2 linked regions of the Pararhizobium capsulatum DSM 1112 genome follow. The protein of the gene in region 1 interacts with the protein of each later gene in a pairwise test. Links are inferred from orthologs where the notes say so. Each region holds a gene or a part of one and is shown on either strand. Other genes may lie near its edges.

What was found. The genes of interacting proteins can lie anywhere in the genome.
Region 2: the proteins of uvrB (region 1) and uvrA interact in binary tests that used the Escherichia coli proteins (3 or more experiments, as listed by UniProt). The link is inferred for Pararhizobium capsulatum DSM 1112 from one-to-one orthologs.

What each region holds. Positions count from the first base shown.
Region 1 is NZ_JAUSVF010000001.1:2,815,998-2,821,429, forward strand. The notes cover bases 1-3,609. They hold uvrB (excinuclease ABC subunit UvrB), read left to right. Parts: upstream 1-343; coding sequence 344-3,409; downstream 3,410-3,609. Other genes in these bases: QO002_RS13705 (DMT family protein), read right to left, coding at 1-63; QO002_RS13715 (hypothetical protein), read right to left, coding at 3,501-3,609. In the rest of the region: more of QO002_RS13715, read right to left, coding at 3,610-3,749; QO002_RS13720 (DUF3828 domain-containing protein), read left to right, coding at 4,035-4,496; QO002_RS13725 (hypothetical protein), read left to right, coding at 5,137-5,432. UniProt on the Escherichia coli protein: The UvrABC repair system catalyzes the recognition and processing of DNA lesions. A damage recognition complex composed of 2 UvrA and 2 UvrB subunits scans DNA for abnormalities.
Region 2 is NZ_JAUSVF010000001.1:2,564,097-2,569,367, reverse strand. Bases 1,838-5,271 are described here. They hold uvrA (excinuclease ABC subunit UvrA), read right to left. Parts: upstream 4,957-5,271; coding sequence 2,038-4,956; downstream 1,838-2,037. Other genes in these bases: QO002_RS12575 (single-stranded DNA-binding protein), read left to right, coding at 5,219-5,271; QO002_RS12585 (DUF72 domain-containing protein), read right to left, coding at 1,838-1,968. In the rest of the region: QO002_RS12590 (NAD(P)H-hydrate dehydratase), read left to right, coding at 1-1,134; more of QO002_RS12585, read right to left, coding at 1,162-1,837. UniProt on the Escherichia coli protein: The UvrABC repair system catalyzes the recognition and processing of DNA lesions. UvrA is an ATPase and a DNA-binding protein. A damage recognition complex composed of 2 UvrA and 2 UvrB subunits scans DNA for abnormalities.

The DNA of each region.
Region 1 (5,432 bases):
GACGTTGGAAAGCAGCAGCAGCACGATCGGCCAGACGGCGGCAGGATTGATGGAAAACGGCATGGCGAATCCTTTTAAGGCGATGGATTACCAGCCGGGTTAAATCGACCCTCCGATATGTCAAGCGGAAGCCTCCTTCGGCAACGCATAACACGTCCATGAGGCCGCCCAGCAGCGCAGCCGCCGGAGGGCGACAAGCGCGCGGCCACCTCCGGCATGATCTCTGCCTCGACCAACGCCTTCGTCCCCATCAGCCGATGCCAACACGGCGGGAGGGTGAACTGTTGCCTTTTTGTACTCATTCCCCCTTTTCTTCCGGCCGGACTCTCTCCATATTCCCCGGATGTCAAAAGCGCCGAAAAAACCCGTCCGTCCCGCCACCGGTTTCGAAGAAGCCCCACAGGCCGAATTCAAGGGGGCGCCGCTCTCCTCCAACGTCGCCGATTGGGCCGAAGAGCTGCAGCGCATGGCGGAAGCCGAGGGCATCGAGACCCGCCATGACGTCGCCTCGCGCGCCGGCAAGCACCGCAAGAAGGTCGAGAACGAAGCGCGGAAACACGCCGAGAAAACCTCGACCCAGAAGACATCACGCGGCGTCTCCATCGGCGCCTCCTCCGATCCGAAGACCCGCGCCGCCGCAGGCCTCAATCCGGTCTCCGGCCTCGATATTTCGCTGGAAGATGCCGACAAGCTGGACGCCGGTTCCGGTGTGACCGCCACCGTCGAGGCGCTGTCGGCGCTGATCGAGAGCGGCAATCCCCTCTTCAAGGACGGCCAGCTCTGGACGCCGCACCGCCCTGCCCGGCCGGCCAAATCCGAAGGCGGTCTCTCGATCGTCATGAAATCCGACTTCGAGCCCGCCGGCGACCAGCCCACCGCCATCAAGGATCTCGTCGAAGGCCTCTCCAACGGTGACCGCTCCCAGGTCCTGCTCGGCGTCACCGGTTCCGGCAAGACCTTTACGATGGCCAAGGTGATCGAGGCCACCCAGCGCCCCGCCGTCATCCTCGCGCCCAACAAGACGCTGGCCGCGCAGCTCTATTCCGAGTTCAAGAACTTCTTCCCCAACAACGCGGTGGAATATTTCGTCTCCTACTACGACTATTACCAGCCGGAAGCCTACGTGCCGCGCTCGGATACCTTCATCGAAAAGGAATCGTCGATCAACGAGCAGATCGACCGCATGCGCCACTCCGCCACCCGCTCGCTGCTGGAGCGTGACGACGTCATCATCGTCGCCTCCGTCTCCTGCATCTACGGTATCGGCTCGGTCGAGACCTACACGGCCATGACCTTCCAGATGGAAGTCGGTGACCGGCTCGACCAGCGGCAATTGCTCGCCGATCTCGTGGCCCAGCAATACAAGCGCCGCGACATGGACTTTCAACGCGGCTCTTTTCGCGTCCGCGGCGACACCATCGAAATCTTCCCCGCCCACCTTGAAGATGCCGCCTGGCGCATCAGCATGTTCGGCGACGAAATCGACAGCATCACCGAGTTCGACCCGCTGACGGGCCAGAAGACCGGCGACCTCAAATCGGTCAAGATCTACGCCAACTCCCACTACGTCACCCCCCGCCCAACCCTGAACGGCGCCATCAAGTCGATCAAGGAAGAGCTGAAACTGCGCCTCGCCGAGCTCGAAAAGGGCGGCCGCCTCTTGGAAGCCCAGCGGCTGGAGCAGCGCACCCGCTACGATATCGAGATGCTGGAGGCCACCGGCTCCTGCGCCGGCATCGAGAACTATTCGCGCTACCTCACTGGACGCCGCCCCGGCGAGCCGCCGCCGACCCTGTTCGAATATATCCCCGATAACGCCCTCTTGTTCATCGACGAAAGCCACGTCTCCGTCAGCCAGATCGGCGGCATGTACCGGGGCGACTTCAGGCGAAAAGCGACGCTGGCGGAATACGGCTTCCGCCTGCCCTCCTGCATGGACAACCGCCCGCTGCGTTTCGAGGAATGGGACGCCATGCGCCCGGACACCATCGCCGTCTCGGCGACCCCGGCGGCGTGGGAAATGGAACAGGCCGGCGGCGTCTTTGCCGAACAGGTCATCCGCCCCACAGGCCTCATCGATCCCCCGGTCGAGGTCCGCCCGGCAAAATCCCAGGTCGACGACGTGCTCGGCGAAATCCGCGAGACCGCGCAGGCCGGCTACCGCACCCTCGTCACCGTGCTCACCAAGCGCATGGCCGAGGACCTGACGGAATACCTGCACGAACAGGGCGTCCGCGTCCGCTACATGCACTCCGACATCGACACGCTGGAGCGCATCGAGATCATCCGCGATTTGCGCCTCGGCGCCTTCGACGTCCTCGTCGGCATCAACCTTTTGCGCGAAGGCCTCGACATCCCCGAATGTGGCTTCGTCGCCATCCTCGATGCCGACAAGGAAGGCTTTTTGCGCTCGGAAACGTCGCTCGTACAGACCATCGGCCGTGCGGCGCGAAACGTCGATGGCAAGGTCATCCTCTATGCCGACCAGATCACCGGCTCGATGCAGCGCGCCATGGAGGAAACCTCCCGCCGCCGCGAAAAGCAGGTGGCCTACAACGAAGCCAACGGCATCACCCCGGAATCGGTAAAGGCAAAGATTTCCGACATCCTGGATTCGGTCTACGAGCGGGATCATGTCCGCGCCGATATCGGCATCAAGGGCGTCAAGGGCGGGGTCAACGAGTTGGTGGGCGGCAACATGCAGGCCCATCTCGATGCGCTGGAAAAGCAGATGCGCAACGCCGCCGCCGACCTCGACTTCGAAACCGCCGCCCGCATCCGCGACGAAATCAAGCGCCTCAAGGCCGCCGAACTCGCCGTCATGGACGATCCGATGGCCCGCGAAGAAGCTCGCGCCATGGAAGGCTCGTCCAAAAAGAAAAAAGGCACGGCATCCTCGGCCCCAATCTCCCCCCCTGCGGGGGAGATGTCGGCAGAGCCGACAGAGGGGGGTGGTTCCCCACGCTCCGAATCAACCTCCTACTTCGCCAAACCCTCACTCGACGACATGGGCCCAGGCACCGACACCGCCCGCCCGCTGTTCCGCAAACCCCACCTCGACGAAATGGGCCGCGACGTTGCCGAACCCGTGAAGAAGGGCCTGTTCCGCAAGAACGACCTCGACGAAATGACCGTCGGCCGCACCGAAAAGCCGGTCAAGGGCCATCTGCCCGAAAAGCCGGCCTCCGCCAAAGCCACCAAACGCGTCTCGCCTTTGCTGGAAGGCCAGCCCGAACCCGCCGACCCCTCCTCCTCTCCGTCATCCCCGTCCTCGGGCCTGCCCCGAGGATCTGCCGAAGACGCCCGCCCGCTCGTGCGCGGCAAGGTCGGTGCGGGAAGTTATGAGGATGCCGGGGATGCCAAGCGGCAGAAGAGGACAAAGGGGAAAACGGGGCGGCCGGGGCGGTAAGAAAATAGCCAGCCTGCGACCGACTAAGAATCGGCGCCGGAATTAGGCGACGGCAAACAAATATTCCTTCGGAGGATTGTTACTGAGCCCCTCACCGACACCCCACCCAATTGTCCTCCTCGATAAACGGCCCTTCGTTACAAATATCGCGGCTCTCCAGAATATCCTGATATACATCCCGTGCCGCGCAACCGGCGAGTGTTCGAGCATCGGAGGGGTAACCGCGGCACTCGTCCCCGGCCTCCATTGCCAGCCTCTTCAATTCCTCCGTTGGAGTGGTGACACCGGCCATTTCGTCTGCGGAAAGGGTGGCGGCGAGAAAGATGAGGGCAGCGAGCATGGATATTCCCTGTTGAGCATGGCGCACGACCTTGCGAACGAAGACTGACGCATGGCTCCTGCAACGGCAAGCGCTCGGCCGTCGATACGCCCTAAAATGAGCGATCGAGATCGCCACCCGCCACATAGTCATGCCAGCCCCGCTCGGTTAGAGTTTGTCAGAGAAAAGTGGGAACCGGTTTTCCCGAAAAGACAAACGGAAACAAAAGAATCTGGAGGATGTCTGGTTCAATCTGAACCAGACATCCTCTAGGCTCGCCCCACCCGAAACCCGCCGAGTTCAGCCATGCGCCTCACCCTCCTCGTCCTCCTCACCTCGCTCATCGCCACCCCAAGCCTCGCCGCCGGCCCCTACAAGACACCGCAGGCCCTGCTGCAGGCGCTCTACAGCGGCGAAGATCTGGATGAGGACCCCAATGCCGCCACGACCTACACGAACTTTTTCTCCGATGCCCTGAACCAGCGATTCGAGAACGACTGGAACAACACGCCGGACGGCGAGGTCGGCGCCATCGATTTCGATCCGGTCATCGCCGGACAGGATGGCGAGGCGACAGATGTCGAAGTCGGCCAGCCTGTTATAATCGACAGGACGGCTGAGGTCGAAGTGACCTTCACCAATTTCGAGCCGGTGACGCTTTATTACACGCTGGTTTACGAGCATGGCGGCTGGAAGGTCGATGATATCGCCAACCAGCAGGGCGAATATCCGTGGAGCCTTGTCGCGCTGTTTGAAGCGGCACGCTAAGGGCGGCAACGGGCCTCGGTTGTCATGCTAGCTTGAAGTACACGGCCGGCAGCGAATGTCGCCGCAGCTTCCCTCTTCTCCCCAACGGGGAGAAGATGCCCGAAGGGCAGATGAGGGGGCTTCGCCTCAAATTCTGCTGAGCCAGCCGCCCCCCATCCGGCGCTGCGCGCTACCTTCTCCCCGTTGGGGAGAAGAGGGAGAATGCCATTCTCCCTGGTCCTTGACGGAAGCCCCCCAAAGCCCCATCAAAAAGTCATCCCCCAAAATCCCCGCCCAGATCCCCTGCCCCATACTGGCCTCGTTCCGCCAGAGGATAGGCCACCAGGCGTGGGGGCGAGGCGGGACCGGCGCCGGGTGGTTGGGATGGACGCAAACCCTTCCCTTCGGGGTCCGCAGAAAATGTTCCCCTTCCGGAGACGGCGGGGCCGGTGTCGAGCCGGTTCCGGTTCTCGCTCCGGGCGTGCCTGTGCGGCACACAACGCCCTTCTTCAGGGAAGGGAAGCAGAGGGAACCAGGTTGCAGGCATAAACCGCTGAACGGGGCGCTGGCGAGAGCCACACTACCAAACACATCAGAGGCTCTTTCCAGTGCCCCGTCCGAATTACAAGCCACCCCCCGCACCCGGCGGGATCGGAAACGCATGTCAGGAACACCGTCATGGCCGAGGATTTCAGCCGCATTCCACATCAACTCGATAGCGTCATTCAACGGCGCACGGCCGAGATGCTGGCTCTGCCCCTTCTCGTCTGCGCCCGCCGCGAATGCCGGCAAAGGCGAAAATGCCTCTATATCTCTCGCAAAGGATGCCCCCTGGTGCCTGCATCTGCTCGACAAGGAACAGTTGGCGCTCTACGCCACCCTGCGCGATCTTGTCCGTCAATGGGCGCTTTGGCTCTGCCCGGGCTGCTTCCCGCGCCATGGAGCGGAAACGGCGGG
Region 2 (5,271 bases), 250 kb from region 1 along the record:
CACGATGGAGATGTGGTCGTCGATTGCATCTTTGGAGCCGGTCTTGCTCGTCCCGTTCCGGACGATGTTGCTGATGTCATGCGGTGCGTTGCGAATGAGGGGCTCCCGGTAGTCGCCGTTGACCTGCCGTCCGGCGTGGACGGGCGTACCGGACAGGTTTTGGGAGAGAGTTTCAAGGCAAGCCTTACCGTGACCTTCATGGCCCGCAAACCAGGTCATATGCTTCTGCCCGGACGCTCCTTGTGTGGCGAAATCGAGGTTTTTGATATCGGCATTCCCCGCCGTATCCTGGAAGCTGGTGCGGGATCCGTCACGGTGAACGGGCCGCACCTATGGCCCCAGCTTGATCATGCGCTCAATCCGTCATCCCACAAATACACACGCGGCCATCTCGGTGTTTTTTCCGGCGGCGCGTTTGCGACCGGCGCCTCCCGCCTTTCGGCCACAGCAGGCTTGCGGTCCGGGGCAGGGCTTGTGACGATCGCGGGGAGCGTAGCGGCTCTTGAGGTCGATACCACCCATCTGACCGCCGTCATGATGAAGGAAATCGATCGCGGGGAGGACCTTGCGCATTGGCTGGAAGACGCGCGCATCCACGCCTTCGTGCTCGGGCCGGCTTTCGGGGATCTGGAGCGGGCGAGACAGTATGTTGCCATGCTTCGGGAGCGCCGGCTGGTGCTCGATGCAGACGGCATCACCGCCTTCCGCGAGAAGCCTCAGTCACTGTTTGAACTCTTCGCAGATGGCGAAGTCCGCCTCGTGCTGACGCCCCATGAAGGTGAGTTCCGTAGACTTTTTCCCGATATTGCCGAGGATGAAAAACTCTCGAAGATCGACAAGGCGCTAGCCGCAGCAGAGCGCAGCCATGCGGTCCTTATCTACAAAGGGGCCGATACGGTGATTGCCAGCCCCGATGGCCGCGCCGCAGTTAATGATAACGCACCGCCGTGGCTTGCCACCGCGGGCTCAGGGGATGTTCTCGCGGGCATCATCGGTGCGCATCTGGCGCAAGGCATGCCGGCCTTCGAGGCTGCTGCCGCCGGTGTCTGGCGCCATGGCGCCACAGCCGCGAAACTTGGAGAGGGGCTGACGGCAGAGGACCTGGCCGCAGCTGTCGTCCCGCTCGCTCGATAGCTGCCGAGAGCTAGCGCTGTATCACTTTTACTGATCCACCCGGGCCTGCAGGGCCTTCGCTCCGGTCGGCGCGTTCACTTTGCCCTCGGTGATGAAGAAGGCGAATACATCGCGCGGCTTCTTTTCTGGCTGACGTGCCGGATCTGCCTTTTCGAGTTCTTCCACCGTGCCGCCCTCGGCCCAGGTTTTCAGCCGATCAGCCCAAAGGTCTAGCCGTTTTTCGTCATAGCAGGTGGCAACGGCGTCGCTTCCTGTCTGCAAGCGCGTGTAGACAAAATCGGCTGTCACGTCCGCAATCATCGGATACTCACCGTGGTCAGCGGCCACCACGGCGACGTTGTGCTTGGCCAAGAGCGCGGCAAACTCCGGCACCTTGAACGACGGGTTGCGCACTTCCACGACGTGGCGAAGCGCAAGACCATCCTGCTTTTCCGGCAACAGAGCGAGAAATGCGCCAAAATCATCGGGATCGAATTTCTTCGTAGGCATGAATTGCCAGAGGATCGGCCCGAGACGCGGCCCCAGTTCGGTGAGCCCCTGGGTCAGGAACTTCTCGATCGATTCCCCGGCTTCGGCGAGCACCTTCTTATTGGTGGCAAAACGGCTAGCCTTGAGGGAGAAGAGAAAGCCGTCCGGCACCTCAGAGGCCCATTTGGCGAAGGTCTCCGGCTTCTGCGACCCGTAATAGGTGCCGTTGACCTCGATGACCTTCAGCTGCTGGCTCGCATACTCGAGTTGCCGCTTCTTGGAGAGTTTTTCAGGATAGAACGTGCCTTCCCAAGGATCGAACGTCCAGCCACCGATGCCTGTACGAATAGTTCCGGCCTTGGTCATGGTTCACTCCCTTAAAACGCCCAGCTCAACCAATGAGCCGTCTCCATCCAACAAGCGTTGCAGCAGGTTTCATTCCGCTGCCACTTTCCGCACCGGCCGCCGCTCCAGAAGCTCCTTCATAAACTGCCCGGTGTAAGAGCGTTCGACTTTGACGATGTCTTCCGGCGTGCCGGCCGCAATCACTTCGCCGCCGCCATCGCCGCCTTCAGGACCGAAATCGATCACCCAGTCGGCTGTCTTTATGACCTCGAGATTGTGCTCGATGACGACCACCGAGTTGCCCTGATTGACCAGCTCGTGAAGCATTTCCAGGAGCTTTGCGACGTCATGGAAATGCAGGCCGGTCGTTGGTTCGTCGAGGATATAGAGCGTGCGGCCGGTTGAACGCTTGGAGAGCTCCTTGGCGAGCTTCACGCGCTGTGCCTCCCCGCCTGAAAGCGTGTTGGCCTGCTGGCCGACCTTGATATAACCGAGCCCCACATCGAAGAGCGACTGCAGCTTGTCGCGCACGGCTGGTACGGCCGCGAAGAACTCGACAGCTTCCTCGACGGTCATGTCAAGCACATCGGCGATCGACTTGCCCTTGAAGGTGACGTCGAGGGTTTCGCGGTTGTAGCGCTTGCCATGGCAAACATCGCAGGTGACGTAAACATCCGGCAGGAAGTGCATCTCGATCTTGATGACGCCATCGCCCTGGCAGGCTTCGCAGCGCCCCCCTTTGACGTTGAAGGAGAAGCGGCCCGGCTGGTAGCCCCGCGCTTTGGCATCCGGCAGCCCGGCGAACCAGTCACGGATCGGTGTGAAGGCGCCGGTATAAGTCGCGGGATTCGAGCGCGGTGTGCGCCCGATCGGCGACTGATCGATGTCGATCACCTTGTCTATGTGCTCGAAACCATCAATGCGGTCATGCTCCGCCGGATTTTCGCGCGCACCCATGATCCGTCGCGCCGCCGCCTTGTAGAGCGTCTCGATCAGGAAGGTCGACTTGCCGCCGCCGGACACGCCGGTTACCGCGGTAAAGACGCCGAGCGGGATTGATGCGGTGACGTTCTTGAGATTGTTGGCACGGGCGCCGACGACGGTGATTTCCTTTTTCTTCTTCGGCTTGCGGCGCTCAGCCGGAACAGCGACCGAAAGCTCGCCTGAAAGATACTTGCCCGTCAGCGAGTTCGGGTTATCGATGACCTGCTGAGGCGTACCTTCCGCGACCACCTGGCCGCCATGAATGCCGGCGGCCGGGCCGATATCAACCACATAATCAGAGGTCAAAATGGCATCTTCATCGTGCTCGACGACGATGACGGTGTTGCCGATGTCGCGTAGATGCCGCAGCGTATCGAGCAAGCGGGCATTGTCGCGCTGATGCAGGCCGATGGATGGCTCGTCGAGCACGTAGAGGACGCCCGTGAGGCCTGACCCGATCTGCGAGGCAAGCCGGATACGCTGGCTTTCACCGCCGGAAAGCGTGCCCGAATTGCGCGACAGACTCAGATATTCAAGGCCGACATCGTTGAGGAAGCGCAGGCGTTCGCGGATTTCCTTGAGAATGCGCACCGCGATCTCGTTCTGCTTGGCGTTCATATGCTCCGGAAGCACCTCGAACCAATCGCGCGCAACGCGGATCGACATCTCGGTCACCTGTCCGATATGCAGCGTGTTGATCTTGACCGCCAGGGCCTCCGGCTTCAGTCGAAAGCCATTGCAGGCCGGGCAGGGGGCTGCCGACATGTAGCGCTCGATCTCCTCGCGCGCCCAGGCGCTGTCGGTTTCCTTCCAGCGCCGCTCGAGGTTCGGGATGATGCCTTCGAAATTTTTCGTGGTGTTATAAGAGCGGGCACCATCCACATAGTGGAACGTGATCTTTTCCTCGGTTCCCTGGAGGATCGCATCCTGCGCGGCCTGGCTGAGGTCGCTCCATTTGTTCGACAGCTTGAAGACGAAGGCCTGGCCCAGAGCTTCCAGCGTCTGGTTATAATAGGGAGACGTCGATTTCGCCCACGGTGCGATAGCACCGCTTTTCAGCGTGCGATCGACCTCCGGCACGATCAGCGCCGGATCAATCTTCTGCTGGCTGCCGAGACCGTCGCAGGTCGGGCAGGCACCAAAGGGATTGTTGAACGAGAACAGCCGCGGCTCGATTTCCGGAATGGTGAAACCGGAAACGGGGCAAGCAAATTTCTCCGAGAACATCACCCTTTCGTGGGTCTCATTCAGCGATTTGTTGGCGGAACCACCGGCCGAGGTTTCCTCCGGGGGCAGCGGCTTGTCGGCAAACTCGGCGATCGCCAGACCATCGGCAAGCTTGAGGCAGGTCTCGATGCTGTCTGCGAGGCGAGCCGTGAGGTCGCTGCGCACGACAACGCGATCGACAACGACGTCGATATCGTGCTTGTACTTTTTGTCGAGTGTGGGAGCTTCAGCAATCTCGTAGAACAGTCCATCGATCTTGACGCGCTGGAAGCCCTTCTTCATCAGCTCGGCAAGTTCCTTCTTGTATTCGCCCTTACGCCCCCGCACGATCGGTGCGAGGATATAAAGGCGTGTCCCTTCGCCGAAATCGATGACGCGATCGACCATCTGGGAGACTGTCTGGCTTTCGATCGGAAGCCCCGTCGCCGGCGAATAAGGTACACCGACACGAGCAAAGAGCAGACGCATGTAGTCGTAGATTTCGGTGACCGTGCCGACCGTCGAGCGCGGGTTGCGCGACGTCGTCTTCTGCTCGATCGAGATTGCCGGTGACAACCCCTCGATCCTGTCGACGTCCGGCTTCTGCATCATCTCCAGGAACTGGCGCGCATAGGCCGACAGGCTTTCAACGTACCGTCGCTGGCCCTCGGCATAGATCGTATCGAAGGCGAGGGAGGATTTTCCCGATCCCGACAGGCCGGTCATGACGATCAGCTTGTTGCGCGGCAGATCGAGGTCGATGCCCTTGAGATTGTGCTCACGCGCGCCGCGGATGGAAATGGTCTTCAGTTCGCTCATGGTGCTCAGCTTCTGGGAGTTCGAAAGCCCCTATTTAAGATCGGCGCGACGCATGTCGAGCGCCAATCGAAAAAACAGTGATGCTTTGCGAGTCAGTTGACAGGATAATAGACATAAATTAGAACAAATAAAGAACAAAAATTCATAATTGATTGTGGATACGCGAAATGGCGGGGCGTATCCTCATGCGGCAGGCGTTATTATACGCGCCACGATGAAGGGCCGTCTCCGGGGAGCGGCGCAAGAGACGGGAAAGAGCGATATGGCTGGCAGTGTCAACAAGGTTATTCTGATCGGAAACCTCGGAGCTGATCC